DNA from 2 places in the Devosia sp. 63-57 genome. Region 1 is predicted to be linked to the other one. Evidence: predicted binding sites of a transcription regulator. Region 1 holds the regulator's gene; the other holds the start of a gene.
What was found. Region 1 encodes HrcA, which represses chaperone genes, less so after heat shock. Its sites were predicted from a motif close to GTTAGCACTCNCNNNNNGNGAGTGCTAAC; they were not measured.
Positions count from the first base shown of each region.

Region 2: the regulator HrcA is predicted to act here: its motif matches at 13,330-13,358, upstream of BGO80_RS14705 (co-chaperone GroES).

Region 1 is NZ_MKUY01000005.1:429,324-444,147, forward strand. Features, by position in the region: gene BGO80_RS10430 (PIN domain-containing protein) at 1-56, shown strand, start outside; gene grpE (nucleotide exchange factor GrpE) at 53-652, opposite strand; gene hrcA (heat-inducible transcriptional repressor HrcA) at 737-1,813, opposite strand; gene rph (ribonuclease PH) at 1,953-2,669, shown strand; gene BGO80_RS10450 (non-canonical purine NTP pyrophosphatase) at 2,866-3,510, shown strand; gene hemW (radical SAM family heme chaperone HemW) at 3,664-4,818, shown strand; gene BGO80_RS10460 (penicillin-binding protein activator) at 4,815-6,056, opposite strand; gene rsmI (16S rRNA (cytidine(1402)-2'-O)-methyltransferase) at 6,144-7,031, shown strand; gene BGO80_RS10470 (YraN family protein) at 7,000-7,386, shown strand; gene gshB (glutathione synthase) at 7,395-8,339, shown strand; gene BGO80_RS10480 (serine hydrolase domain-containing protein) at 8,355-9,293, shown strand; gene BGO80_RS10485 (MarC family protein) at 9,356-9,982, shown strand; gene BGO80_RS10490 (SGNH/GDSL hydrolase family protein) at 9,985-11,148, opposite strand; gene BGO80_RS10495 (lytic murein transglycosylase) at 11,220-12,422, opposite strand; gene galE (UDP-glucose 4-epimerase GalE) at 12,434-13,420, opposite strand; gene galU (UTP--glucose-1-phosphate uridylyltransferase GalU) at 13,524-14,408, shown strand; gene BGO80_RS10510 (outer membrane beta-barrel protein) at 14,732-14,824, opposite strand, start outside.
Region 2 is NZ_MKUY01000005.1:1,337,175-1,351,998, reverse strand. Features, by position in the region: gene ileS (isoleucine--tRNA ligase) at 1-2,788, opposite strand, end outside; gene BGO80_RS14760 (bifunctional riboflavin kinase/FAD synthetase) at 2,994-3,965, opposite strand; gene BGO80_RS14755 (TIGR01459 family HAD-type hydrolase) at 4,083-4,949, opposite strand; gene BGO80_RS14750 (EAL domain-containing protein) at 5,348-6,601, opposite strand; gene BGO80_RS14745 (sigma-54-dependent transcriptional regulator) at 6,900-8,330, shown strand; gene BGO80_RS14740 (DNA helicase) at 8,555-9,262, shown strand; gene BGO80_RS14735 (DUF433 domain-containing protein) at 9,598-10,308, shown strand; gene BGO80_RS14730 (PIN-like domain-containing protein) at 10,305-10,700, shown strand; gene BGO80_RS14725 (DMT family transporter) at 10,947-11,915, opposite strand; gene BGO80_RS14720 (hypothetical protein) at 11,939-12,133, opposite strand; gene BGO80_RS14715 (DUF4260 domain-containing protein) at 12,315-12,719, shown strand; gene BGO80_RS14710 (DUF427 domain-containing protein) at 12,859-13,218, opposite strand; gene BGO80_RS14705 (co-chaperone GroES) at 13,405-13,695, shown strand; gene groL (chaperonin GroEL) at 13,744-14,824, shown strand, end outside.

The DNA of each region.
Region 1 (14,824 bases):
CAGATCGTGCAGGTGCGGATGTGATCAACTACAACCACATCCGCGACAATCGCTAGGCGCTCTTGTCGACGCCGTCGCCTTCGGGGGCAGGGGCCGGGGCCGGCTGGGCGGTGCCGCCCTTGGCAACGCCGACCATGGCGGGACGCAGCACGCGGTCGCCGATGGCAAAGCCTTCCTGGACCACCTGCACAACCGTGCCTTCGGGCACATTGGGATTGGGCACTTCGAACATGGCCTGGTGTTTGTGCGGATCGAACTTCTGGCCGGCGGCCTCGATCTGCTTGACGCCATGTTTGGCCAGGAGGCGCTGGGTCTCGCGCTCGGCCAGCTCGATGCCTTCGATCAGGCTCTTGAGCGTGCCTTCGGCGGTTTCGCGCACCTCGTTGGGAATGACCATCAGCGCCCGGCTCAAGGCGTCGGTGGCGCTCAGCATGTCGCGGGCAAAGCCGGCAATGGCATAGGAGCGGGTGTCGGCCACGTCGCGCTCGGTACGTTTGCGCAGGTTTTCCATCTCGGCGATGCTGCGCAGCACGCGATCCCTAAGCTCGCTATTTTCGGCCCGCAGTGCCTCGACAGGATCCACTTCGGGTGTGTCGGCCACCGGGATTTCGTTTTCCGGCGTTTCGCCTTGGGCGGCGTTCTCGTCGCTCATGTCGTCTCCATCCGCAGGGATTAAGGGTGTTGACCAGCCATATCGGCCAATGGCGACACTATTTCAAGCCTTGGGTCTGCACGCTCAGCGCTTGCGCGACATCATCGCTGAAATCACATGGGCGGTATAATCGACCACCGGGACGATGCGGGCATAGTTGAGCCGCGTCGGACCGATCACGCCGAGGACGCCCACCACCTTGTCATTGGCGTCCTTATAGGGGCTGAGAATCACCGAGGAGCCGGAAAGCGAGAACAGCTTGTTCTCCGAGCCGATGAAGATGCGCACGCCCTGGGCGCGCTCGGCATCGCCCAAGAGTTCGAGCAGCCCGTCCTTGCTTTCCAGCTCGTCGAACAATTGCCGCATCCGCGCGAGCTCGTCGCTGGCCATGGTGTCGTTGATGAGATTGGCGCGTCCCCGCACGATGACGGTGGGCGCCACATTGCCCTTCTGCTCGACCAGGGTGGCGATCCCCGCATCCACCAGCTTCTGCGTCAATTCGTCGAGTTCGGCGCGTTGCTCGGCGCGCCGTTCTCCCAAAACCTTGCGCGCTTCGGTGAGGGTCCGTCCGACGACATAATTGGCGAGATAATTGCTCGCCTGCTGCAGGGCGCTGGCGGTGAAGCCCGGTGGCAGCTCCATGATGCGGTTTTCCACCTGGCCGTCTTCGCCGACCAGTACCGCCATGGCGCGGCTGGCATCGAGCCGCACGAAATCGATGTGGCGCAGCACCATGTCGGCCTTGCTGGCAATCACCACCCCGGCGCCATGGCTGAGACCGGACAAGAGCGCGCTGGCCTCGGTCAGCAGGTCCTCGACCTGCCCGCGGCTGGCCGGGCCCTCCATCTGCCGGGCGATCTGGCTGCGCTCGCTTTCGTCCACCGCACCCACTTCGAGCATCGAATCAACGAAAAAGCGCAGGCCCTGCTGGGTGGGAGCGCGGCCGGCCGAGGTGTGCGGCGCCGCGATCAGCCCCAGATCTTCGAGATCGGCCATCACATTGCGCACCGAGGCCGGCGACAATTCCACCTGCAGCATGCGCGAGAGATCGCGCGAGCCCACCGGCATGCCGGTGTCGAGATAGCGCTCCACCAGCCGCCGGAAAATGTCCTGGCTGCGGCTGTTGAGGGCGGAAAGGAAATCTTCGGCCGGCCTGTTCATGGTGTTTGGATAAAATCGTCCACTTTAACCCTGCCCTCTCATTTAGGGCCTTCCTCCCCAGCCGCCAAGCGCCCGGTGCTTGTGAGCGGGGACGAGGAGGGTTAAGAGGCGGTTAATAGCAATTTTGCATGGAATGATGATGCGGCCTTCCGGACGTGACCCGAGCCAGATGCGGGCAGTGACCCTCGAACGCAATGTGGCCATGAAGGCCGAAGGCTCCTGCCTTGTCGCCTTCGGCAATACCAAGGTCCTGTGCACGGCATCGGTCGAAACCAGCGTACCGGGCTGGCTGCGCGGCAAGGGCAAGGGCTGGGTCACCGCCGAATATGGCATGCTGCCCCGCGCCACCGGCAGCCGCACCCGCCGCGAGGCTACGGCCGGCAAGCAGTCCGGCCGCACCCAGGAAATCCAGCGCCTGATCGGCCGCTCGCTGCGTGCCGTGGTCGATCTCGAAGCCCTTGGCGAAGTCCAGATTACCCTGGACTGCGACGTGCTCGAAGCCGATGGCGGCACGCGCACCGCCTCGATCACCGGCGCCTATGTGGCTTTGGCCGACGCGATTCGGTGGATGGAAGAGCGCAAGCTGACCAAGGGCCCGGCCCTGACGGATTCGGTCGCCGCCATTTCCTGCGGCATCTATCGCGGCACACCGGTGCTCGACCTCGACTATCTCGAAGACGTGGAAGCGGAAACCGACGCCAATTTCGTCATGACCGGCTCGGGCAAATTCGTCGAAATCCAGGGCACCGCCGAAGGCGCGCCCTTCGATCGCGATGAATTGAACGCCCTGATGGCGCTGGCCGAACAGGGCATCGGCGAGCTTTCGGAAATGCAGAAGGCGGCTCTGGGCGGATGATGTTCTGGAACAAAACTCCCTCATCCGGCGCTGTGGGCCACCTTCTCCCCAAGCGGGAGAAGAATGGTTCAGCGCGCGCCTCTTATTCCTCTCCCTCTCGGGGGGAGGGTGCCCGAAGGGCGGGTGAGGGGGATTTCACCGAACACGATTGCCCGATCTGGAACGATATCCAGCGCGCCCTCGATGGAGCCAGCAAATGAGCCTACCCCGTCTGCGCGCCGGTAATCGCCTCGTCATCGCCACCCACAATGCCGGCAAGCTCACCGAATTCCGCGAGCTGTTCGCCCCGTTCGGGCTCGATCTGGTTTCCGCCGGCGAACTGGGCCTGCCCGAGCCGGACGAAACCGGCACCACCTTTGCCGAAAATGCCCGCACCAAGGCCCATGCCGCCGCCAAGGGCGCCAATATGCTGGCGCTCAGCGACGATAGCGGCCTCTGCGTCGATGCGCTCAATGGCGAGCCCGGCGTCTATACCGCCGACTGGGCGGGCGTGCCGCGCGATTTTGGCCATGCCATGAAGCGCGTCGAGGATGCGCTGCAGGCGGCAGGGGCCAATTCACCTGGCCAGCGCCGCGCCTCATTCAATGCCACGCTCTGCCTCGCCCATCCCGATGGACGGGACGTGCTCTATGTCGGCAAATGCGACGGCACCCTGGTCTGGCCGCCGCGCGGCGCGATGGGCCATGGCTATGATCCCATGTTCATGCCCGATGGCTATGACATCACCTTCGGCGAAATGGCCGCCGAAACCAAGCATTCCTGGTCGCCCGGGCAAACCGGCCTCAGCCACCGCGCCCGGGCTTTTGCTCAGTTCGTCGAAAACCAGATCGATCATGGGTGATTTGGGGATGATTGCAGCGCTGGAGGCTCTTTCGCCTCCCTCCCCCTTGAGGGGAGGGACCGAGGGTGGGGGTCCATCAGTGAACCACTGCACCACCCCCCACCCCAACCCTCCCCCTCAAGGGGGGAGGGAGCCAGAAAGCGGGGCTTGCCCATGACCAATCCCAACGACCTCTTCGGCGTCTATGTGCATTGGCCCTTCTGCGCCGCCAAATGCCCCTATTGCGACTTTAATTCCCACGTGCATCGCGGCGCCTTTGACGAGGATGCTTTCGTCGAGGGCTATATTCGCGAAATTTCCTATATGGCGGCGCTGTCGCCGGGCCGGCTGGTGCAGTCGGTGTTTTTCGGTGGCGGTACGCCCTCGCTGATGAGCCCCAAGGCCGTCGGCACCATTCTCGACGTCATCGCCAGCAAGTGGCAGGTGGCCAACAATGCCGAGATCACGCTCGAGGCCAACCCGACCAGCGTCGAGGTCGACCGCTTCCGCGGCTTCCGCACCGCCGGGATCAATCGGGTGTCGCTGGGGGTGCAGTCGCTGCGCGAAAAGCCGCTGGCCGAATTGGGCCGCCGCCACAGCGTGGACGAGGCCATCGCGGCAGTGCGCATCGCCCAGTCGGTCTTCGATCGTTCGAGCTTCGACCTCATCTATGCCCGTCCCGGCCAGACGCTGGACGATTGGGAAGACGAACTCAAGGAAGCGCTCTGGATGGCTCGGGGCCATATCAGCCTCTACCAGCTGACCATCGAACAGGGCACGCGCTATTTCGACCTGTTCAATGCCGGCAAGCTGAAAATGCCGAACGAGGACCTGGCCGCCGATTTCTACGAATTGACCCAGGAACTGACCGCCGCGGCCGGCATGCCGGCCTATGAGATTTCCAACCATGCGGTGCCCGGCCAGGAAAGCCGGCACAACATGCTCTATTGGCGCTATGGCGAATATGCCGGCATTGGCCCGGGCGCCCACGGGCGCCTCCTCGTCAATCACCAGCGCCACGCCACCGCCACCGAGAAAATGCCGTTCGACTGGCTGGCCCGCGTCAACCAGAACGGCCATGGCATGGTCACCGACGATATCCTCACCTGGGAAGAACAGGGCGACGAATTCCTGGTCATGGGCCTCCGGCTCAAGGAAGGCATCTCCCCCAGCCGCTTCATGGCGCTGTCGGGTCGCGGCATTGCTGAAAAGCAGATCGACGCGCTCAAGGGCTATGGCTTTGTCGAGACTCTGCCCAACGGCAATATCCGCGTCACCGAAAAAGGTTTTCCGGTGCTCGACGCCGTAGTGGCCGACTTGGCGGCCTAAAGCTTCGGCCCTTCGACTGTTACCACCCCGCTTGGTCCGATCTGCTTGATCGCAAGCGCATATTCCGAGCGGCCATCGGTGCCGAAGCGGAACAGGCCATCGCGGCCATTGAAGCCGGTGGGATTGGTCATCAGGCTGGGATTATAGGGCGGCGTGGCCAGCGACAGCGTATTCACATTGGCGAGAATCGTCGCCGTATAGGCCAGGGTTGCCAGCGGATGTGGCCGCCCACCGAATCGGGCCTGATAGTCCGGGGTGATGGCATTGAGCCCGGCCTCGTCCACCGCCGGATAAATGGCCCCTCGCAGGCCCGGTGAGGCCAGGATCGCCGGATCGCCCGCCCATTCGGCCGAACCAGCCAGTTGCAGCAGATCCGGCGTTACCCCCGCCTGGGCCAGGGCCTGCCCGAAGGCCGGGGCGGCACTGCGCTCGGGCAGGAACAGCGTGTCGATCATGCCGCGATCGATCAGCGGCTTGGCCTGCGCCACGATTCCGGCAATCTCGCTGGGCGAGGAATACATATAGACCGCATTGGGTGGGGCGCCGGAGGCGGTGGCCTGCTGGCGGAAGGCCAGCGCCTGGGCTTCGCCATAAGGGGTGGTCGGAAAGGCCCCGGCCAGCCCGCGCCGGCCCTGGGCGCGCAGATAGGAGACGGCGCGCTTCATTTCCATGTCAGGGGTGACCGAGAGCAGGTAGATGCCGGGTCCGGCCGACGAAACGGTGTTGGAAAAGCCGATCAGCGGCACGCCCGAGGCCCGCGCCACCGCCCCGGCGGCGCTCACCTGCTCGGCCTGCAGCGGCCCCAGAATCAGCTTGGCCCCCTCCGCCACCGCCGCATTGGCGGCATGGGTGGCGCCGGCGACAGAGGTGCCGCTATCGCGCAGGGTAATGGTGATATTCTCGCCGATATTGGGATTGGCGTCGATAAAGGCGATGGCGAGGCGCGAGGCATTGGCGAGCGAAGTGCCGATTTGGACCATGCCGGGCTCGCCGGTCAGCGGCAGTAACAGCGTAACCGGCACCGGGCCGCGTCCGAACCGGTCTGCGGCGGCGCTGGTGCTGGTCGGAACAGGCATGCCCGCGGGGCCATTATTGCCACCGCCGGCTTGCGGGCCGGGAAAGGACAAGGTGCGCGAGCCGAATTGCCATTCGCCGGGTGAACAGGAGGCGAGGAGGGCGGCAAGCCCGAAAGCCACCAGCCCGCGTGTCCAGACCTGCCGTCGCCACAGCCTCAGCATCGTTTCGCCCGAAATGCTCACATTGGGTTAACCAAGCTCACGCGATATGGTTAATCAAAAGTCAAAGTCAGAGAGAAGTTGAGCCGCATGAGTGCCGAAACCAGAGATTATTTCATCGCCGGCACCAAGTTCAGCGCGCCGCCCCTCGCGGCGGGACTCTATGTGGTGGCGACCCCGATCGGCAATCTGCGCGACATTACCCTCCGGGCGCTCGAAACCCTGGCCTCGGCCGATGCTGTCCTCTGCGAGGATACCCGCACCTCGGCGCGCCTGCTCGATCACTATGGCATCAAGGGGCGGCGCCAGGCCCTGCATGAGCACAATGAGCGCGACAAGGCCGCCTCCATCGTGGCCCGCATCGCAGGGGGCGAAGCCATTGCCCTGATCTCGGATGCCGGCACCCCCCTGCTCTCCGATCCAGGCTTTCCGCTGATTCGCGCGCTGGCGGAGGCCAATCTCCCGGTCTTTCCCATTCCCGGCGCATCGGCCCTGCTCTCGGCCCTCGTCGTCGCGGGTCTGCCCACCGATGCCTTTGTCTTTCATGGTTTCCTGCCGCCCAAGGCCGGGGCGCGCGCCAACGCGCTATCTCGGCTCAAGGATTCACGTGAAACCATGGTCTTCTACGAATCGCCGCGCCGGCTCGCCGATACCCTCGCGGCCATGGCCGATGCGTTCGGGCCCCGCGCCGCCGCCGTTTCGCTGGAGCTGACCAAGCGCTTCGAGCGCACACGGCGCGGGTCCCTTGCCGACCTCGCCGCGTCATTCGCTGAGGAAGAGACCAAGGGCGAGGCGGTGATCGTCGTTGCCGGGGCCGAGGCCCCCAGCGCCCCGGCCGAAGCCGATTGGCAGGCGGCTCTGGCCACCGAAATGGCCGGCCAGCCCCTGCGCGCCGCCGTCGATGCCATCGCCGCCCGTTTCGGGCTCAAGCGCAAGGAGGTCTATGATGCCGCGCTCGCCCTCAAGGCCCAAGGCTGAACGCCGCATCGCCGCCCAACGTGGTGGCCAGCGCGGCGAGGCGCTGGCGGCGCTTTACCTGCAAGCCAGCCTGCACCGCATTCGCCACCGCCGCTTCAAGACGCCGATGGGCGAGATCGACCTCGTGGCGGAGCGCTCCGGCACCATCATCTTCGTCGAAGTGAAAATGCGCAGCCGCGGCGATGCGGAGGAAGAGGCCTTCAAGGCCGTCAATCGCCAGCGCATCGTCCGCGCCGCCCAATATTGGCTGGCGCGCCACCCCGCCGAATCGAGCAAGGATTTCCGCTTCGATGTGATTTTTCTTGCGCGCGGGCGCTGGCCGCGCCATCTCATCAATGCCTTTCCCGCCTTCTGAGTATTGCCATGAGCCTCAAAGTCGCCGTCCAGATGGACCATGTCGCCACCATCAATCCCAAGGGCGACTCCACCTTCGCCATGATGCTGGAGGCCCAGGCGCGCGGCCATGAGCTGCTGCATTACACACCCGACGGCCTGGCGTTGCGTGGCCACACGGTGAGCGCCCTGTGCCAGCCGATCACGGTCGTGGATCAGCCCAAGGGCGAGCATTTTACCCTGGGCGAGGCGCGCCGCGTCGATCTCTCCACCCAGGACGTGATTCTCATGCGCCAGGATCCGCCCTTCGACATGAACTACATCACCATCACCCATATCCTCGAGCGCCTGCACCCCAAGACGCTGGTGGTCAATCCGCCGGCCGCGGTGCGCAATGCGCCCGAAAAGATCCTGGTCACCGATTTCCCCGAACTGATGCCGCCGACCCTGGTGACCCGCGACCGCGCCGAGATCCATGCCTTCCGCAAAGAGCATGGCAACATCATCGTCAAGCCGCTCTACGGCAATGGCGGCGCCGGCGTGTTCTTCATTCAGGAGGGCGACCACAATCTCGCCAGCCTCCTGGAATTGTTCGAGAGCAATTACCGCGAACCCTTCATGATCCAGAAATACCTGCCCGATGTGCGCAAGGGCGACAAGCGGATCATCATCATCGACGGCGAACCGGTGGCCGGGCTTAACCGCATCCCCGCCGACGGCGAGGCGCGCTCCAACATGCATGTCGGCGGCCGTCCCGAACTCTCGGAACTGACGGCGCGCGAGCGTGAAATCTGCGCCGCCATCGGCCCGGCCCTCAAAGAGCGCGACATGATCTTCGTCGGCATCGACGTCATCGGCAACTACCTCACCGAGATCAACGTCACCTCCCCCACCGGCATCCGCGAAATCAAGCGCTTCGGCGGTCCCGACATTGCCGTGCTGATCTGGAACGCCATCGAAAGGCGGCGCGGCTGAGAGGCGGTAGACCGCGTGCGAGGCATCACCGAAATTTTTGATGCCATGTCGGAAAGCGGCGCGCCGTTTTCACTTGCATTCGTTGCCGACCACGGTGGAATCGAGACTCATGTCGGTGGTTATTGGCCTTCCGGCCGGCCGGTGAAGTCAGATGATTACTTCTACGCCGCCAGCCTGGCAAAGCAGGTGACTGGGGCGGCTGTCGCAGTTTTGGCCCGGCAAGGTCTTTTGCTTGCCGATCACTGTGTCGCCCATCACCTTCCCGGGCTGGGAGCTTGGGCGGCCAGCGTGACGATCGGCCAGCTTCTGCATCACGTATCCGGCCTGGTGCCTGCCGGAAATTGGGAGGCAGGGGGGGCTGACTGGACAAATGACCGGGCGCTGGAACTGCTGCGGGGCGGGTTTGGCGATATCGGGCAGCGAGGCGCCTATGCATATTCCAATGTCGGTTATGTCCTCCTGGCGCGGATCGTGGAAAGTGTATCGGGTCTGGCTTTTTCGGACTTTGTGGCGACATATCTGTTTGGGCCGCTTGCTATTCAAGGCATGACCTTTTCAGAGGCGCCCCTCGGCCCCGAAAGCGAGCAATGGCATTTGCTGGGGGACACTTTGCCGCTATCGAGTGGCGATGGTGGCCTCTGGACGACGGCCGGCGCCTTTGCGCAATGGCTCGACTGCCAAAACCGCGATCTCCTAGAAATAGGCGGCCTTGTGAGCCAGGCGGGGCGATTATCCGATGGAACTTTGGGTGACTATGGATGGGGCATTGGCTTGCGCGGTGACAAGCACAAACCGAGCTTTGTTCACGCAGGCAACTGGCCCGGCGCCGGCGCCAAAGCCATCCGTCAACCGGGATCGGGCCTGTCGCTGGTGATGCTCGGTGCTGGCGAGATGGCTCCGGCGGTGGCCGGTTGGACCGATAAGATACTCACCTGCTTGCGACCTTCGAGATAGCTGGTACTGGCCTTGGCCGCGCGCTACCGATGGCTTAGGGATATCCCATTGAGGAGTCGGGCATGAACACTTTCCTCGTGGCTTTTGCCACGCTCTTTGCCACCGTGGGCGTTGCCGATATCGCCTTCATCTTTGCGGCGCTGACCAAGGATAATACGCCGGCGCAGCGGCGGCAGTTCGCCACGCGCGGCGTGCTGGTGGCGCTGGCCATCCTCCTGTTCTTCGCCGTTCTGGGCAATCTCATCCTCGACGTCTTCGGGATCACCATCGCGGCGCTGCGCACGGCGGGCGGCGTGCTGTTGCTGCTTATCGCCATCGACATGGTGTTCGCGCGCCATTCCGGCGGCACCGGCACCACCGATGAGGAAGAGATGGAGGCTCGCCGCAGCCACGATATCTCCGTCTTTCCGCTGGCCATGCCGCTGATGGCGGGGCCGGGCGCCATCAGCGCGGTGATTCTGCTGACCACCGGCGCTCAAACCGATCTCGAATTCTGGCTGGTGCTGGCCGCCATCGTCGTCATTCTGGCTTTGGCCTGGCTGACGCTGCTGATCGCCATTCCGATCCAGAAACTGCTGGGGCTGACCGGCCTGTCGGTGGTGTCGCGCGTGGTCGGTATTCTGCTGGCGGCGCTGGCGGTGCAATTCGTCTTCGACGGCATCAAGGCCAGCGGCCTGCTCGGTGGCTGAGCCTATCGCCCACCCGCATTCTGAACAGCTGGAGCATTGGGGTCGATTCCCACGCCGAAGGCGTCGACCCGGCCGATCGGCGCCTGCATGAGCTGTTCGAGGCTGAAGGCCGGGGCGGCGGCGGGGGCGGAATTGGCGGTGATCAGATCGGCCGCCCGCTGCGGTGCGCGGCTCAGCGGCATGACCGCGCCGGCCACTTCCAGCAGCCGCACCTGGCCCAGGCCCTGATAGGGCGGGCGCAGCATGGCGGCGGCATCGGTGCCGGCCAGGGGATCGGCCACGGCCATGGTCACGGTGCCGCCGCGGTAGATATTGCGCAGCGACTGGCTGATATAGAAGGCGAGCTTGTCGGCGCCGGCGGCCGAGAAATGGATGCCGTCATCCTTGCGCATGCGGGCATTCTGCCCGTTCACGTCGGGGCCATAGGACGAATATTTGCCGTCCTCGCCGATGAAGCGGTCATAGATGTCCAAAAACTCCACCCCGCCCGAAAAGGCCGCCATTTTCTGTAGCGCGCTGATCTGGCTCATGGCGGTAGAATATTCGCTGCGCGACATGGGCGGCAGCCCCACCCAGATCACCGGTTTGCGGGCGGCCCGGAGCTGGCTCAAAAACGTATTGAGCCGCGCCTGGTAGGCCGTGGTCCAGCTTTCGCTCAGCGCCGGAAAAGTCTGGCCGTTGACCTTGATCTCCTGCCGGTCATTGACGCCGATAACAACCACCGCCACGTCGAAACTGTCGGCGGCGATCTGGTCTGCTACCGTCTTGTTCCAGTCGAAATAATCGTCGCGCACGAAGCCCGATGAGCTGACCCCCTGCCCGATCACCACGAGATTGGCGTCTTCGGCATAAAAGCGCTCCAGCGCCCGGCTGAGATCGACCGCCATGGAATCGCCGAAGACGGCGAGTCTTGTAGCATTGGGAGCTTTTTCCACCTGCGGCTTGGGCGGCGGCAAGGCTGCGGTGGGCGCCTGCTGGCGCGGCTGGGTCTGCTGTTGCTGCGGCGGTGGCGCCTGCTTGGGCTCCTCGCCGAAGAGCAGGTCGAACAGGGTGCGGCGGCGCTGTTCCTGGGCCACGAGAATACGGTCCTGCGTCTGGGCATAGGCCGCCGACACGTCGAGCGTCACCAGCATCGCCATCATCAGCAGCAGGAAAAACCGCTTCATTGCATCCGTCCGATCTTCTCGTCCGCTTCTACCAGAACCCGGGCAACCGGGCCAAGGCGCTCGCCTTTGCTTTACCGGCTCGCCGCCATCAGCGCCTCATAGCTGGCGCGGGTGATGAACCCGTCGGCCGCCTGCCCCTGGGCCGCCTGGAAGCGCGCATAGGCAGCCTGGCTGACCGGGCCGATGCGGCCATCGACGAGGCCGTCATAATAACCCAGCTGCTTGAGCGCCTGCTGAATACTCTGCCGCTGCGCCAGATTGGGTAGCGTTGCCTGGCGCGGCCAGGGCGCCACGAAAGCGCCGCCGCCCTTGAGTCGATCCGTCAGATGGGCCACGGCCAGCGCATAGCTGTCGGAGAAGTTGTAGCCCTTGAGCACCAGGTAGTTGCCGGTCATCAGGAATTTCGGCCCGTCCTTGCCGGCGGGCACATAGAGGAAGACGGGGATATCGAGATCGGCGAATTGTCGCCCGGACACCCGCGTCACGCCGCGTTCTGCAAAGAAGCGCAATGGCCGCAATTGGTCGCGGGTGGCGAGGAGATAATCGAAGCCCGGAGGGACCGACACCTCAAAACCCCAGTCGAGCCCCGGCTGATAGCCCAGCTTGCGCAGAAAGACGCCGCTGGTGGCCAGGGCGTCGGCCAGCGAATTGTGAAGGTCCAGCCGCCCGTCGCCATCCCCATCGGTGCCATGGGCGACCACATTGGCGGGATTGACCTGCAGATGCCCGATGGCCCCGGCCCAGGAGCCGAGCGGTGACACTCCGCCATTGGCTTCCGCAAGAAGCAAGGCAGCGAAGAAATCCATCTTGTCCTCGGTAAAGCGGGTGCGCCGCTGCCAGGCGACGGTCGCCAGCGAGCGCACGATGGGGCGAATGAGGCTGTCATTGCCCAAGACGCCGCCATAATCGGTCTCGATGCCCCAGATAGCGCCTAATATATAGGGATCGACCCCATACTGGCCGCCGATCCGGGCAAAGAGGTCGCTATTGCGCCCCAAAGCCGTCTTGCCGCGCTCGATGCGCGATGCCGAAACGCGGGCGTCGAGATAGTCCCAGATCGGGGTGGTGAATTCGGGCTGGGTCTCGACCAGATTGGGCACGCGCGGATCGGGCGTCAGCCCCTTGGTCAGCGTGTCGTAGCTGGCTGGGCTGATGCCCTGCCCCCGGGCTTCCTCCTTAAGGCCGGCCAGGAAGTCGGAAAAGCTGTCGACCGGCTGCGCCGCGACCGGCGTCGCCATCAGTAACAGAAACATCAGGACGCCGCGAAGACTCATGCTCATCGCTCCTAGCGATTGCGGGTCATCAAATGCCGTTCCCAGGCATAGGCGGTTTCGACGATTTCCTTGAGGTCGTCATGCTGGGGCACCCAGCCGAGCAGCTTGCGCACCTTTTCGCCGGTGGCGGTGATCGAGGCCGGGTCCCCTGCCCGGCGCGGCCCCTCATCGGCGCGCAGATGCACACCCGAAACCTCGCGCACGGTCTCGACCACTTCGCGCACCGAATAGCCGCGGCCATAGGCGCAATTGAGCGTGGTGCTGTCCCCGCCCTTGCGCAGGTGATTGAGCAGCAGGCCATGGGCGGCAATCAGGTCGGTGACGTGGATATAGTCGCGCACGCAGGTGCCATCGGGCGTTTCGTAATCGGTGCCGAAAATGTCCATCTTGTCGCGCTGGCCGAGCGCGGTCTGGCAGGCCACCTTGATCAGATGCGTCGCCTGCGGCGTCGACTGGCCGGAGCGCTTCTGCGGATCGGCGCCCGCGACGTTGAAGTAGCGCAAGACGCCATAGGTCATGGGATGGGCGGCAGCGACATCGGCCAGCATCCACTCGGTCATCAGCTTGGACCGCCCATAGGGCGACATGGGATTGAGCGGCGTGGTCTCGACCACCGGCGCCAGACCGGTCATGCCGTAGACGGCGGCGGTGGAGGAAAAGATGAAGTGCCTGACCCCGCCTTTCACCGCTGCTTCGATCAGATTGCGCGAGGTGGCGGTATTGTTGGCGTAATATTTGAGCGGATTGGTCACCGATTCCGGCACCACGATCGAGCCGGCGAAATGCACGATTTCCTTGATGTCGTGGCTCTTGATCAGCGCCAGCACGAAATCCACATTGCCGGCATCGCCGGCAACGAAATTGGCACGGCCATCAATGGCCCAGTCGAAGCCGGTCACCAGGTTGTCGAGAACCACGACCTCTTCGCCCCGATCGGCCAGTTCCAGCACCATATGGCTGCCAATATATCCCGCACCGCCGGTAACCAGGACCGCCATCGAACTCTCCAACTCGGTAGAAATGCAAATTCCTGGCAACGATATGTTGGAGATATTGATTTAGCTTTACATCAACGAAATGGCCACCAGGGAGAATTGATCCGTGTCCAAACGCGTCCGTACCGCCGTCTTTCCCGTTGCCGGGCTTGGCACCCGTTTCCTGCCCGCCACCAAGGCAATGCCAAAGGAAATGCTGACGGTGGTGGATCGTCCACTGATTCAATATGCGGTGGACGAGGCGCGCGAAGCCGGCATCGAGCACTTCGTTTTCGTCACCGGCCGCAACAAGGGCGTTATCGAGGACCACTTCGATCGCCAGTTCGAGCTGGAAACCACGCTCGAAACCCGCGGCAAGAACCAGGCGCTGGAGGAATTGCGCAAGGACCTGCCCTCGGCCGGCCGCACCTCCTTTACCCGCCAGCAGGAGCCGCTGGGCCTGGGCCACGCCGTCTGGTGCGCCCGCGATATCGTGGGCGACAATCCCTTTGCCCTGCTGCTGCCCGACATGCTGTTCAAGGGCGAGCCCGGCGTGCTCAAGCAGATGATGGATGCCTATGAAGAGCGCGGCGGCAATGTGATCGCCGTCGAAGAGGTGCCGGAAAGCGAAATCTCCTCCTATGGCGTGGTGGCGCGCGGTGATGGCCCCGATAGCGGTTTTCCCATTACCGGCATGGTCGAAAAGCCCAAACGCGAAGAGGCCCCCTCCAACCTCATCATCTCCGGCCGTTATATTCTGCAGCCAGAGCTGTTTTCACTCCTGGCTGACCAGCCGCGCGGTGCCGGCGGGGAAATCCAGCTGACCGATGCCATGCAGACGCTGATGCACAACCAGCGCTTCACCGGCGTCAAATATCGCGGCCAGAGCTTCGACTGCGGCTCCAAGATCGGCTTTTTGACCGCCAATGTGGTTTATGCGCTGGAGCGCGACGACATCCGTCCCGGCTTCGTGCGCGAATTGCGCAAGCTCGATCTCGAAGACCAGCTCTAAGAGCGTTTTACGCGCCGGCTGATGCGCTCCGGCACCCCCTCCCCCTTGAGGGCTCTGAACTGTCCCGAAGGGCAAATCTCTCCAGCGGAGAGATTTGGATGATGACGCCGGGGTGGGGGTGGTTCAGTGATCCACTGATGGACCCCCCACCCTCATTCCTTCCCCTCAATGGGCAAGGAGGCGAAAGGGCCCAAAGTCTAACTCAGTTTGAAATAATCTAGAGCGCCCTACGCTTCAGGCTTCGCTTGAGTCGGCCGACAAATTCCTGTCGCCTCTCTCACCAGCTGTCACCCCAGACTTCGCCGAGATGACGTCACGCGGTCCTACCTCTGCACGGTCACGCCGAGGCTGACCCTGTGGCTGTCCAGCAGGCCGGTAGTGGAATTGTCGCGCTTGGCGAAAGCATAATCGGCCGA
Region 2 (14,824 bases), 910 kb from region 1:
TTTCGCGGCGCTCGATCTCCAGCGCACCGGTGACCACGCGGCGAACGGCGCGGATCAGCTGCCACTTGGCGGCGAGGTCGTCATCGATCCAGTCGGCGGGAATGTCCGGGAACTGGCGCAGATGCACCGATTCACCCTCGCCCGGATGGCGTTCCAGCCAGCACTCTTCCATGGTGAAGACCAGGATGGGCGCGAGCCAGGCGGTGAGCGCGTTGAACAGGTGATCGAGCACGGTCAGCGCCGAGCGGCGCTTGATCGAGGAGATCGGGTCGCAATAGAGGGTGTCCTTGCGGATGTCGAAATAGAATGCCGACAGCTCGATGTTCATGAAGTTCGACAGCATGGTGACGACCTTGCGGTAGTCATATTCGGCGAAGGCAGCGCGCACGCCGGCATCGAGCTGGGCCAGCCGATGCAGCATCAGCCGCTCGAGCTCGGGCATGTCGCGCGGGTCGACCACGTCTTCGGGCTTGAAATGGGCCAGGTTGCCGAGCAGCCAGCGCATGGTATTGCGCAACTTGCGATAGCTGTCGACCGTGGTCTGGATGATTTCCTTGCCCAGGCGCAGATCCTCGGAATAGTCGGAGGAGGCGACCCAGAGGCGCAGGATATCGGCGCCGAACTGCTTGATGATGTCCTGCGGGGCAACGGTATTGCCCAGCGACTTGCTCATTTTGCGGCCCTCGCCATCCATGGTGAAGCCATGGGTGAGGACGCTGTCATAGGGCGCATAGCCATTGGTGGCGCAGGATTCGAGCAGCGAGGAGTGGAACCAGCCGCGATGCTGGTCGCTGCCTTCGAGATACATCGAGGCCGGGAATTTCAGATAGGGCCACTTCTGCTTGTTGCGCAGCACGAAGGAATGGGTCGAGCCGGAGTCGAACCAAACATCGAGCACGTCGCGGACCATCTCGTAATCGTCGGCCTTGTAGTCCGAACCGAGATAGCGCTCGGCGGCACCGGGCTTGTACCAGGCGTCGGCGCCCTCTTCCTCGAAGGACTGGGCGATGCGATGATTGACCGCTTCGTCGCGGAGGACTTCGCCGGTCTGCTTGTGCACAAAGACCGTGATCGGCACGCCCCAGGCGCGCTGGCGGCTGAGGACCCAATCGGGACGATCGGCGATCATGGCGCGCAGGCGGTTTTGGCCGGCGGCGGGATAGAAGCGGGTCTTGTCGATGGCGGCAAGGGCGCGGGTGCGCAGGGTGTCGGGGAAAGCCCCCTCACCCGTCTCGGCCTCCGGCCGATCCACCCTCTCCCCGAGAGGGAGAGGAATAGGGGCTTCGGCGCGCGCGGAACTATTCTTCTCCCCCTCGGGGAGAAGGTGGCCCGCAGGGCCGGATGAGGGGGTGGCTGCAATCGGCTTGTCCATATAGACGAACCATTGCGGCGTGTTGCGGTAGATCACCGGCTTCTTGGAGCGCCAGGAATGAGGATATTGGTGTTTTACGCGGCCACGGGCGATGATGTTGCCGTGCTCGGCCAGCGCGGCGATGACGCGATTATTGGCGTCGCCCTTCTTGCCATTGTCGTCGATGACGCGGGCGCCCTCGAAGCCGGGGGCGTCCTTGGTATAAAAGCCATCGTCGCCCACGACATAGGGGATGGCGGGGTCGATGCCGCGATCCTGCAAGGCGCGGGTGGAATCCATCCAGATGCCGAAGTCGTCGAGGCCATGGCCGGGCGCGGTGTGCACGAAACCGGTGCCGGCGTCGTCGGTGACGTGTTCGCCATCGAGGAGCGGGACATCGAAGGTGTAACCGTCGGCGAGGCCGCGCAGGGGGTGGGCAAGCGTCAGCTCGGGGTTCGAAAGGGCGAAATCGCTTACGCGACGATATCCAGTGGGATCGATTTTTGCCTTCGCAAACACCTCGGCGGCCAGCTTATCCGCAAGGACGTATTTTTCTCCCGCCTTCGCCCAATTGCCATCAGGAGCTGCCGTCACCTCGTAAAGGCCGTATTGGATCTTGCTGGAATAGCTCACCGCTCTGTTGGCCGGGATTGTCCAAGGGGTCGTTGTCCAAATGACCACGAAAGTATTTGCGTAGCCAGATGTAGGCACAGGAACTCCATTCGGGCCGTGATCCATGGCAGGCCATTTGGTCACCGGGAACTTCACCCAGATGGTGTCGCTCTCGTAATCGGCATATTCGATTTCGGCTTCGGCAAGGGCGGTGCGTTCCACGACGGACCACATGACGGGCTTGGAACCGCGATAGAGCTGGCCGGTCATCGAGACCTTCATCAGCTCGCGGGCGATCTGGGCTTCGGCGTCGAAGCTCATGGTCAAATAGGGATTGTCCCACTCGCCCAGGATGCCGAGACGCTTGAATTCCTCGCGCTGGATATCGACCCATTGCTCGGCGAAGGACCGGCATTCCTGGCGGAATTCGACCACCGGGACGTCGTTCTTGTCCTTGCCCTTGGCGCGGTACTGCTCCTCGATCTTCCATTCGATGGGCAGGCCGTGACAATCCCAGCCCGGCACATAGGCCGAGTTGTAGCCGGCCATCTGCTTGGACCGGGAGATCATGTCCTTGAGCGTCTTGTTCAGGGCATGACCGATATGGATGTTGCCATTGGCATAGGGCGGGCCGTCATGCAGGGTGAAGAGCGGCCGATCCTTGGCCTGCTCGCGCTGCAGGGCGTAAATGTCCATGTCTTCCCAACGCTTGAGCCAGCCCGGCTCGCGGTCGGGCAGACCGGCGCGCATCGGGAAATTGGTTTCCGGCAGGAAAAGCGTGGCCGAATAGTCTTTTTCGGTCGCCTCGGGAGCGGTGTCGTTCATGGATCGGCAATCAGGTTTGGAAGAAGTGCGCGCCTTTTAGCAAGGCAAGGCGGCCGGGGCAAAGGATGATTTTGGGTGGAAAGCCTGGTAACTCCCCCTCCCCTCCTTCTCCTGAAGAAGGGGAGGCGCCTATCGAGCGCGGCCCGTATCTTGACAAAAGCCCCGATGCCACTCCGCCCTTCTTTCGGGGGAGGCTGGATGGCGCTCAGCCGAAGAAGCCGAGTTTGTGGTCTAGTGCGCTCAGCGGGGCGGCGGTGGCGATCAGGGTGCGGGCTTTTTTGGAGTCGCGATCCATGGCGGCGATGAGTTCGTCGAGGCCGGAGAACACTTCCTGGCCGCGGATATGGGCGATGAGGGCGACCGAGATGGACTGGTCGTAAATGTCCTCGTCGAAATCGAAGAGGTGGGTCTCGAAGGGCGGGCGGTGGTTGTTGAACATCGGCTTGCCATAGGCGGCAACGCCGTCGAGCAGGCGGTTGCCGAGGCGGGCGCGCACGGCATAGACGCCCTGGGCCAGCTGGAAACCGGTGGGCGTGGTGGTGTTGGCGGTGGGGTAGCCGAGTCCGCGGCCGCGCTGGTCGCCCTTGACCACGCAGCCCTCGAAAAACCAGTGATAGCCGAGCAGGCGATTGGCGGCGACCACGGCGCCTTCGGACAAGGCCGCGCGAATGCGCGAGGAGGAGATGACCTCGTCGCCCTCGTCCATGAGATCGAGCGTTTCCACCGCGAAACCCAGACGCTCGCCGGCGGCCTTGAGGAAGAGCGGGGTGCCGCGACGCTGGCGGCCGAAATGGAAATCGGCGCCGGTGATGACGCCGCGGGCGCCCAGGGCATCGACGATGACCTTTTCGACGAAATCCTCGGCCTCGATCTGCGAGAACGGCTGGTCAAAAGGCAGAATGACGATGCCATCAAGCCCCATCGCTTCGGCCAGACGGGCCTTGGTGTCGCCCTGGGTCAGGCGGAACATGAAGGGCGCGGGCGCGAAGACGTCGCGCGGATGCGGCTCGAAGGTGAGCATGAGCGCCGGGGCGCCGGCGGCGCGAGCCCGCTGCAACAGCGCGGCGATGATGGTCTGGTGGCCGCGATGCAGGCCATCGAAATTGCCGATGGCGACATAGGCGCCACGCAGGCTTTCGGGCAGATCGGTGAGACTGGAGAGACGAATGAAGGTCACGGGCGGACACCATGGGCTGGCTGGTGGACCCCCTCCCCGGCCCTCCCCGAGGCGGGGAGAGTGCGAAGGAGCCGATGCGTTGGGGTTTACTGCTGTTTCCGGCGGAAGGACAAGAGCCTACCAGCTGAGACGCGGCAGGAAGCCGGCCACATGGGCGCGGCTGGGCGCCAGCAGATCGGCAATGGTCTGCGGATCGGGCTTGCCGAAGGCATCGAGCTCGGCGGCATGGATGGAGCCGGTGATGAAGAGGAGATCGACGCCGAACTGGGCGGCGCCGGTGGCATCGGTGCGCACGCTGTCGCCCACGGCCAGGACGCGGGATTTTTGCAGCGGCTTGCCGGCGGCCTCCTCGGCGAGGCGGAAGCACTCCTCGTAGATCGGCTGATAGGGCTTGCCGGCCATGAGCACGATGCCGCCCATTGCTGCATAGAGATCGCCCAGGGCGCCGCCGCAATAGATGATCTTGTTGCCATGCTCGACCACGCGGTCGGGATTGGCACAGATCATGGGCAGCTTGCGCTTGAGCCAAAGCTCGGCGCGGCTGCGGTACATTTCGGGCGTATCGTCGTCGTGGTCGAGATCGGTGACGACAACCACTTCGGCCTCGTCGGCGCCAGTGCGCCTGACATCGAGCCCCTCATAGAGCAGGTCGTCTTCGGTGGGCGGGCCGACATGGTGGATGGCGCGGCCGCGATATTTGGCGATCATGGAGCGGGTGGCATCGCCGGAGGAGACGATGGCGTCATAGGTGTCGCGCGGGACACCCAGCCGATCGAGCATGTCGATAATGGGCTGGGAGGGACGCGGCGCATTGGTGATCAGCACCACCCGGCCACCGTCCTGGCGGAAACGGCGCAGCGCATCGACCGCCTCGGGAAAGGCGGCAACGCCATTATGGATGACGCCCCAGACATCGCTGAGCACCGCATCGTAGCGGCCGCTGAGATCGGAGAGCCCCGAAATGATCGGCAGGGGGGAGGACATGGCCAGGCTCCGCAACACAAACACTGTGCGCCCTATGAGCCTCTTTTGCCGGGAGGATCAAGCAAAACCTTGTTCCGCCGCCGAGGCAGGGCGGGCCGGTGGGGGGTGAGGCCTTTGCGGTATCGAGGCACTTTCGCTTCCCTCGCCCTTGAGGCAGGGGTATCGCATATAGAATTGAGCGTGCTGCACACCCCCTCCCAGCCTCCGCCGTCAAGGGGGGAGGAGCAGCATCGAGTGCCTGGTGAGATATTGCCAAAAGCGCCGCCCGCCACCCCCCTGCGGGGAGGGAGAGCAGGAGCCGCGGTCACCGTGCCTCCCGATGAGCCCAAAATGAACACTGGCCTGTTTTAGGGGGACGGAGGCGAAAGGGCCCAGAGGCCACCTCAATTTGAAGTGATCTACAGTTCGGCGCGGCGGAGTTTGGGGGCGGTGGTGCGGGCGGATTCGAGGACGAGGTCGGGGCGTATGGGGCCGGCGGGGGCGAGGTGGTCGCCTTTGACCAGCAGGATTTCGTTGTCGAGCAGTTCGATGATTTCGCGCTCGCCGGACACGCCAATGGCGATCAGGGCGATGTCGAAACGGCTGAGATAGCTGGCGATGTCGGAGAGGTGGAAGTCGGTATAGGCTTCGGGATTGGCGATGAAGCGGTTGGCGTTGACGCGCAGCGAGCGCACGCCCATGGCGGCGAGATCGGCGGCATCGACCCGCAATGAGCGCACATCGGTGAGCGAGAAACCGGCGCCCTTGCGCGCCATGGTCTCGGCGACGGTGCGCTCGGGACCGGACATGGCGTTCCACTGGCTTTCCGACATCAGGAAGATCAGCCCCGGCGCGATGGCCCGGTTGGCGTCGAGCGTTGCCAGCACCTGCTCGGCGGTGGAGGAATCGCCGAGCGAGGCCAGCGAGAACGGAATATAGAGCGTCACCGGCTGGCCGGTGGCGCGGGAGCGTCGGGCGATGGCGATGGCTTCGAACAAGGCCGTGCCCTCGATGTCGCGCACCACGTCCTCGCCGCCCCGCACCGGCATGAAATCGGCCTCTTCGGCCAGATCGCCATTTTCCAGCGTCAGCCGCGGCAGGAGATCGTAGCCGGCGGGCCGGCGCTGCGGCAGGCGGACGACGGGCTGGATATGAAAAGTCAGGCGGTGATCGGCGACGGCCTGGCGCAGGATGGGCAGCGGAATGACCGGCTGGCTGGGCATGGCGGTGAATTTGGGGGCCACCGGCTCGGGCACGGGCGCCGGCATATAATCGCCCATGGCGCTGGCGTTGCGCTTGGCGGGGCGATCGACGCGCTCCTCCACCTCGGCCACGGCCTCGGCGACCTGGCGGATGACCGTGCCGAGCACGGAAATATCGGCCTCGAGCATGTCGATGCGCTGGCCCAGCTTGAGATCGGTCAGGGCATTGATGCGCTGACCGAGGACGGCGCCGGCCTGGGCATCGGTGGCAAGCAGCCGGGAGAGTTCCTGGATGGCCTGTTCGAGGCGGCGCTCGGCGCGCTGGCGCAGCTGGCGCTCGACGATGACGAAGCAGACGACGACGACCACCACCAGCACCGCATTGGCCGGGGTGAAGGCGAGCGCAAAATAGGCCAAGGCGCCCATGGCGGCGGCGGCAAGCGCGATGAACGAATAGACCAGAGCCTGCACGGGCGAACCTGCACCCCTTCTGATGCGCCGGGATTCGGCCCTGTTTTCATAACACCGCACCCACAGCGGCAAAAGCGCCACGCGGCCCTCTCCCGGGCTATTTCGGGCCAAAACAGGCGGAAAAGCGCGGATTTTTGGGTTCGGCTCGGTAAAGCTGCGCCAAGGCGGGGCAAAAGCGGGTGATAGGCACGCGCGCGACTGGAACGGAATATTTACCCTAATTGGGGAACTATCGGGGGGATCGACAGGCCGCCAGGACCATTTGGCGGCCACGTGAGACCGGGGCAAGTAGACCGATATGACCATGACGACGGGCAGCGAAGTCGCACTCAGCGGACAGGTTCTGCTCATTGATCGCGACGGCAGTTCCGCGCGAGTGATCGGCGCCTCGCTGCGCGAATCGATGCTGGTGACGCCCGAAGTCACGGTGGTGGAGGCTGGACGCGCGGCGGCGGAACTGCTGCGCCAGGCGCGGTTCGATGTGGTCATTGCCGATCTGGCAAGCCTGTTCGATCTGGCGCCAAGCCTCGAAGACGCGGTGACGCGGTTGGTCAAGCTGGCCGAGGGCGCGCTGTTGCTGGCCGTGGCCGATGGCAGCTCGGTCAGCGCCGCACTGGGCGCCATGCGCGCCGGCGCCCATGATTATGTCGCCAAGCCCATCGACGGCACGGCGCTGGCCGCGCGCATTGGCGAATTGGCGCAGCGCCATGGCCGCCCGCGCTCGCTGGGCGCCGAATGTGGCACCGGCCCGGTGGTGGCCGATTATGCCGGTTTCGTCGGCGCTTCGAGCGCCATGCAGTTTCTTTATGAGCAGATCGGGCGCGTGGCCACCTCGTCGGCGCCGGTTTTCATCACCGGGGAAAGCGGCACCGGCAAGGATGTGTGCGCCGAGGCGCTGCATGCCAAGGGACCGCGCGCCGACCGGCGGTTCGTGGCCATCAATTGCGCCGCCATTCCCCGCGATCTCATGGAAAGCGAGCTGTTCGGGGTGACGCGCGGGGCCTTTACCGGCGCGCATGAAGACCGCAAGGGCGCCACCGAACTGGCCGATGGCGGCACGCTGTTCCTCGACGAAATCGGGGAGATGGACCTCTCCCTGCAATCGAAACTGTTGCGGTTCCTGCAAACGGGCGCGATCAGCCGGGTGGGCGAAACGGCGGCGCGCAAGGTGGATGTGCGGGTGATCTGCGCCACCAACCGCAATCCCATGCAGATGATCGCCGAGCGGCAATTCCGCGAAGACCTGTTCTATCGCCTGCATGTGCTGCCCATTCACCTGCCGCCGCTGCGGCAGCGCCCGACCGATATCATGGTGCTGGCCCGCCATTTCCTCGGTCGCTATGCGCGCGAGGAGCACAAGAGTTTTGTCGGCTTCGCGCCCGACGCCGCCCAGCAGCTGACGGCGGCCGACTGGCCCGGCAATGTCCGGCAATTGCAGAACCTGATCCGCCGCATGGTGGTGATGTTCGACGGCGGGGAAATCAGCGCCGGCATGCTCAGCGCTGCCGATATTGAATCGCAGGTCAGTTTCCCCGCGCCGGTGGAAGCGCCGCGCTCGGAAGGCAAGCGGCCGGTACTGCCGATGTGGCAGCAGGAACAGCGCATCATCGAAGACGCCATCGCCGCCTTTGGCGGCAATATCTCAATGGCCGCCGCCGCGCTGGAGATCAGCCCGTCGACGATCTATCGTAAGCGGCAAGGCTGGGCGGAAATGGCAGCGGCGAGCTGAGGGGGGCGAGCTCTCGGCTTGAATAACCTCGTACAGGCCACCACAAAGCTTCGGCTTGTCCGAATTGCGGCCTTGGAGTATCTTTATCGTCAGGCTTGGCCCGCGCCTCCCCCCTCCAGATGGGGAAGTATCGTACATACGGGGTGACTGAGATCATCGAACCATCTGTTCGAGCGTTCGCATGAGGAGGGGTTGCGTTTCCCGCTCGGAATGGAGGTTCCGTAATGCGGCTTTCCGCACCTATCTATAAACTGAAGCGCCGTGCCAAGCTGATGGCGCGAGACGAGCTCATTCCGCTTCATGAGGCACAGGACCGAGTTGCCAACATCGAAGGATTTTCGGCATGGAGCCTGCTCGCGGCGCGCACGGCCACAGCTGGCGATGCGGGTGGCATACTCTCAGAACTGACAGACGGAGACATGCTGCTGATCGCGGCTCGCCCGGGTCACGGTAAAACTCGGCTAGCGTTGCAGCTTTTGCTTGATGCCAGTGGCGAAGGCAGGCGCAGTGTCCTGTTTACCCTGGAATACTCGGAACGCGAGGCAATCGACCGATTCAAGGCGCTTTCTCGTCAACTGCCCCAGACTTTGCCGGAAATCATCACTTCTGACGGCATTTGTGCAGACTACATTATCAGTCACCTGACCGGCGCGCCGAGGGGCACCGTGGCGGCCATCGATTATCTCCAAATTCTCGATCAGCAGAGAACGAAGCCCCCTCTTTCCGTGCAGATGGCGGCTTTGCAGGCATTCGCACGCGACACCGGCGTCATCCTGGCCTCGGTGTCGCAGATTGACCGCTCCTACCAACCGGAAGCGGCCCCGGTGCCGAGCCTTTCCGATCTTCGCCTTCCGAATCCAATCCCGCCGGGACTTTTCTCAAAAGCCTGCTTTCTGAACGCCGGAGAAATTCGTTTTCAGAAGCTAATTTGATCATATTCTCCGGCGCAGCTACCGCTGCGCTGGAGATCGGCCCGTCCATGTTCTATCGCAAGCGACCAGGAAATGGCAGCGTCGAGCTGAGGGGGCGGGGTTGGTTGCGTCCCAAGTTTGTCAGGGTAGGCGGCGAAGCTGCTGAAATCTGCCATTATTTCAGCACCTGTAACCCGCTTAGGCGGCCATAACGCGGCTATCCTATTGGCAATGGAATTTTTTGTAGCCTCGTCGTCACTTGGCGTCGCTAGCGACGTTCTTCGTCAGCAGATGAGTCTGGGCTATTCGCTCAGATAGGGCTTTTCACCGCAGAGAACACACAATAGGTTCGCGACATGTCCAAGAGCACAACAAACACGCAAGAACTACTCGGCGTCGGCCTTTATGCCGTGCCAGACGCTGCGCGTTTGCTCCAAATGCCGGCGATAAATGTTCGTCGCTGGCTAGGTGGATATTGGTATTCGCGCCGCGGTGAGCGTTACGCTGTCCCACCCCTCTGGTCACCCGAACTGCCGAATTTTGATGACAAAATAGAGCTTTCATTTCGCGACTTGATCGAGCTGAGATTTGTGAATGCTTTCGTAAAGGCGGGCCTTGGGTTGAAGACCATCAGGCATTGCTTGGACTTTGCGCGGGACGTTGTGGACAATGACCGTCCTTTCTCCACGAGCAGATTTCGGACCGATGGAAGGACGATTTTCCTCGAGAGCATAGAACGTGAAGCTGACAGTGAAGCAAAGCTACTAGACCTTAAGCGCCACCAGTACGCATTCTCCAAGGTGCTGGAACGGAGCTTTAAGGACCTTGATCTTGAGGGCAATGAGGTCACTCGTTGGCGCCCCTATAAAGGGCGTGACACTGTGGTGATTGACCCGCAGCGCGCATTTGGGCAGCCGATAGCAGCCGACTTCGGAGTGCCGACGATTGCGCTGGCTGAAGCAGTCGAGGCCGAAGGGTCCGCCGAGCGTGTCGCAGCATTATACGAGGTGTCAATTGAGGCGGTTAGGGACGCGGTAAAGTTTGAGCAGGAGCTGCGCGCCGCGTGAAGGTAGTGGTGGATGAGAACCTACCGCCTGCTCTTGCCAAATCCTTGGCAGCTCTTTTCGTTGGCATGCACGAAATCATCCATCTGCGTGATCGCTACGGACCAAGCGTAAAAGATATTGAATGGATCCCGGAACTCAGTGCAGAGGGTCGATGGGTTGTAATCTCTGGTGACAGGCAGATCACAAAGGTCAGGGCGGAGTACGAGGCTTTCAGAAGCAGCCGGCTAACCGGCTTCTTCCTATCCAAAGGGTTGAACAAGGCCCCATTAGTGAAAAAAATGGAACGCATACTTGCGCTATGGCCGTATATCGAACAGCAAGTCACATTGGTCCAAGGCGGCGCCATGTTCGAACTACCCATGACCAGCACGAAACTCTCTATGTTACGGTAACGTGCACCCGCTCGCTTCGACCTGAATTTCGTCGTTGTTATGTGGTCGATCTTGCCTGGACGGCGATCTTTGCCGTGTCAGGCACCTTGCGGATACACACCTAACCCCGCCGCGACCCATGAATCCCATAATTACTTTTGGAACGTTAAAAAGACAGTTCGAATTGCCGAAATGGAGAGCGGTTCTGTCGACGTGCTTCCATCACTACAACGATCGTTTCCGAACCTGCGCGTACAAAAGCCTCCCCTAAGGCGTGCTGGCTTCCTTGGCGCGGGTGCGTTCCAGGCCGAGCCAGCGTTCGCGCAGGATGACGGCGATCCCGGCGGCGACGATGATGGTGCTGCCGATGAGCATAGGCACGGTGGGGATATCGGCGAAGATGATGAAGCCGATGATGATGGTCAGCAGCAGCGACACATATTCGAAGGGCGCGATCACCGACATATCGGCGTAACGGTAGCAGGAGGTCAGCAACAACTGGCCGATGCCGCCGAAGAAGCCGGCGCCGACCAGCAGCGCCGCCTGTTGCGGGGTGGGCCAGACCCAGCCGAAGGGCAGGCTGAAGAGGCTGAGCACGCTGGCGCTGATGAAAAAATAGGTGACGATGGCCTCGGTGCGCTCGGTCTGCACAAGCGTGCGGACCTGCAGCATGGCGAAGGCCGACAGGAAGGCGGCGGCCAATGCTGCCAAGGCGCCGATGGTGGTGCCATCGACCGGTTGTGCGCCGCCGGAAAAGACGGTGAGGCGGGGAAAGAGGATGATCAGCACGCCAACCAGCCCAACCAGCACCGTGGTCCAGCGGAAGATATAGACCTTTTCGCGCAGCAGCAGCGCGGAGAGAATGACGATGATCAGCGGAGAGGCATAGCCGATGGCGGTGGCCTCGGGCAGCGGCAGGCGCGTCAGCGCGAAGAAGCCCAGGCCCATCGAAGCGACGCCGACCAGGCCCCGGACCACATGGCCAAGGGGGCGCCTGGTGGTGAAGGCATAGGCCAGATGACCCGTCCAGGCCAGCCAGGCCAGAACCGGCAATAGCGCAAAGAATGAACGGAAGAACACCATCTGGCCCGCAGGAATGGTCTGCGTGGCCTTGAGCATGGTGGCCATGACCACAAAGCAGCAGACCGAGGCGACCTTGAGGGCGATGCCACGCAGCGGGCCGCCGCTCCTGATGGACGGCGAGGCAGCCTCTCGTGCAGCGGCGGGCGTGGTCACGTCGATCCTATCCGGGCCGGGCCTTACTTGCCGGCCGCAGCTTCCAGCTTTTCCTTGGCAATACGGGCGGTGGCGAAAGCCTTGTGCTCTTCGCCCACGGCGCTGCCGGACTTGAGGACCTTGCCCTCGGCGTCCTGCACTTCCCAGTGCCAGTTGGAGTTGGGACCGACGCCGCCTTTGCGGCGCAACTTGATCTGAAGGGAGGATTGTTCGCTCATGGTCTGCCTTATGGCTCAGTCTGGTGACGGAAGGAAGGGGCCGCGTGCATTTCGATGCCGCGGCGCGTGGATAGCGGGGACTCTATTCAAAAATGAATGTGCAACCTCGAAACATCGAGAATTTTGAATAGGGGTGGTCGTCGCTAGATAGACCGCATGTGGTTCCAGCATGGAGACAATGATGAACGGCAATGCGGCACAGGGGTCGGCCACCGGAACACCCCTCATGATCGTGAGGAGCGAAGGCGCGGCGGTCTTCGCAGCGGCGACAGCGCTTTATTTTCTGCTCGGCGGGCCGTGGTGGCTCTATGCGGTGCTGTTGTTCGCGCCGGACCTGTCGTTTCTGGGCTATGCGGCCGGCAGCCGAACCGGCGCGGTGGTCTATAATCTGGCGCACACTTTTGTCGTGCCACTGGCGCTGGGGCTGATCGCCGTGGTGCTGAAGATCGAGCTGCTGCAGCATCTGGCGCTGATCCATCTGGCCCATATCGGGCTCGATCGCGCGCTGGGCTATGGGCTCAAATATGCCAGCGGTTTCAAGGATACGCATTTGGGGCGGCTGAAGGGTGGGAAGCATGAGGGGTGACAAGGGACGAGTTGAACGTCTTGGCACCCCAGTCACCGCCGCGCCCTCGGGTCGAGCCCGAGGGTGACGAGCGGTGGGTGGGTAGAGGCCGGTGGTTGGGAGGGCCGTGGGGTCGTCGGCCCTCACAGGGAAAAGCCGGTCAAACCTCGGTGACTTCGACCTTGAGGCGGGCGCCGGCAAAGGTGAGGAGGTCGCGGATGGGTTCGAAGCGACCTTCGGCATAGGGATAGTACCAGGCCTCGTCGGCACCATCGGCGGTCAGGGTCTTGATGGTGTAAAAATGCGCTTCGCCGGGGCCGGCATCGGTGCGGCGGGTGTCCGAGGCTTCGAGAATGCCGGGATGGATATCCTCGAGCGGCAGGAAATAGAGCGGGTCCGCGCCGGGGGCATCCAGACGCAAAGCCCTGATGGAGCTGGCAATCTCGGCATCGTCGAAAATGATGTGCACGCGCCCCGAAACCGGCGCAATGCTGGCGGAAGAAAAGTCGGTATTGGCCATGGTCGGTGCCCTCGTTTCTGCAAATGGGATCAAACCCATAACGCGCCAGCAAAAACTCCGTTCACGCGCCCTTGACTCTTCTGACACCCCGTTCCTATATCCCAGCTGCCTGTTAGCACTCCTCCTTGTTGAGTGCTAACAGCACCGAAATTGCATTCAGAAATGATGCCAAGAGGAACTGAAATCATGGGCTTCCGTCCCCTGCATGACCGCGTGGTCGTCCGTCGCGTCGACAGTGAAGAAAAGACCAAGGGCGGGATCATCATCCCCGACACCGCCAAGGAAAAGCCCTCCGAGGGCGTCGTCGTTTCCGTGGGCCCCGGCGCTCGCGATGAGAACGGCAAGATCAATGCGCTCGACGTCAAGGCCGGCGATCGCGTGCTCTTCGGCAAGTGGAGCGGCACCGAGGTGAAGCTCAACGGCGAAGACCTGATCATCATGAAGGAAAGCGACATCATGGGCGTGATCGAGGCCTAAGGCTTCGCACCCATCCTGTCGTTCAACCCACTTTAAGGAGCGCCTCACATGGCCGCTAAAGAAGTAAAGTTCTCCACCGAAGCCCGCGAAAAGATGCTGCGCGGCGTCAACATCCTCGCCAATGCGGTGAAGGTGACCCTCGGCCCCAAGGGTCGTAACGTCGTCATCGAAAAGTCCTTCGGCGCCCCGCGCATCACCAAGGACGGCGTGTCCGTTGCCAAGGAAATCGAACTGGAAGACAAGTTCGAGAACCTGGGCGCCCAGCTGCTGCGTTCGGTCGCTTCCAAGACCAATGATGTTGCCGGTGACGGCACCACTACCGCCACCGTTCTCGGCCAGGCTATCGTCGTCGAAGGCGTCAAGGCCGTCGCCGCCGGCTTCAACCCGATGGATCTCAAGCGCGGTATCGACCTGGCTGTTGCCGAAGTCGTCGAAACGCTGAAGGCCTCGGCCAAGAAGATCACCTCGTCATCCGAAGTTGCCCAGGTCGGCACCATCTCGGCCAATGGCGAGAAGGAAATCGGCGACATGATCGCCGAAGCCATGCAGAAGGTCGGCAACGAGGGTGTCATCACCGTCGAAGAAGCCAAGACTGCCGAGACCGAGCTCGATGTCGTTGAAGGCATGCAGTTCGACCGTGGCTACCTCTCCCCCTACTTCGTGACCAATGCCGAGAAGATGACCGCCGTCCTCGAGGACCCGGTGATCCTGCTGCACGAAAAGAAGCTGGGCAATCTGCAGGCCATCCTGCCGATCCTCGAGTCGGTCGTTCAGTCGCAGCGTCCGCTGCTGATCATCGCCGAAGACATCGAAGGCGAAGCTCTCGCGACCCTCGTCGTCAACCGTCTGCGCGGCGGCCTCAAGGTTGCTGCCGTCAAGGCTCCGGGCTTCGGCGATCGCCGCAAGGCCATGCTGGAAGACATCGCCATCCTGACCGGTGGCCAGGTGATTTCGGAAGAGCTCGGCATCAAGCTCGAAAACGTGACCATCGACATGCTCGGCACGGCCAAGCGCGTTGAAATCACCAAGGAAAACACCACGATCGTGGATGGCGCCGGCACGGCCGAAGACATCCAGGGCCGCGTTGGCCAGATCAAGGCGCAGATCGAGGAAACCACCTCGGACTACG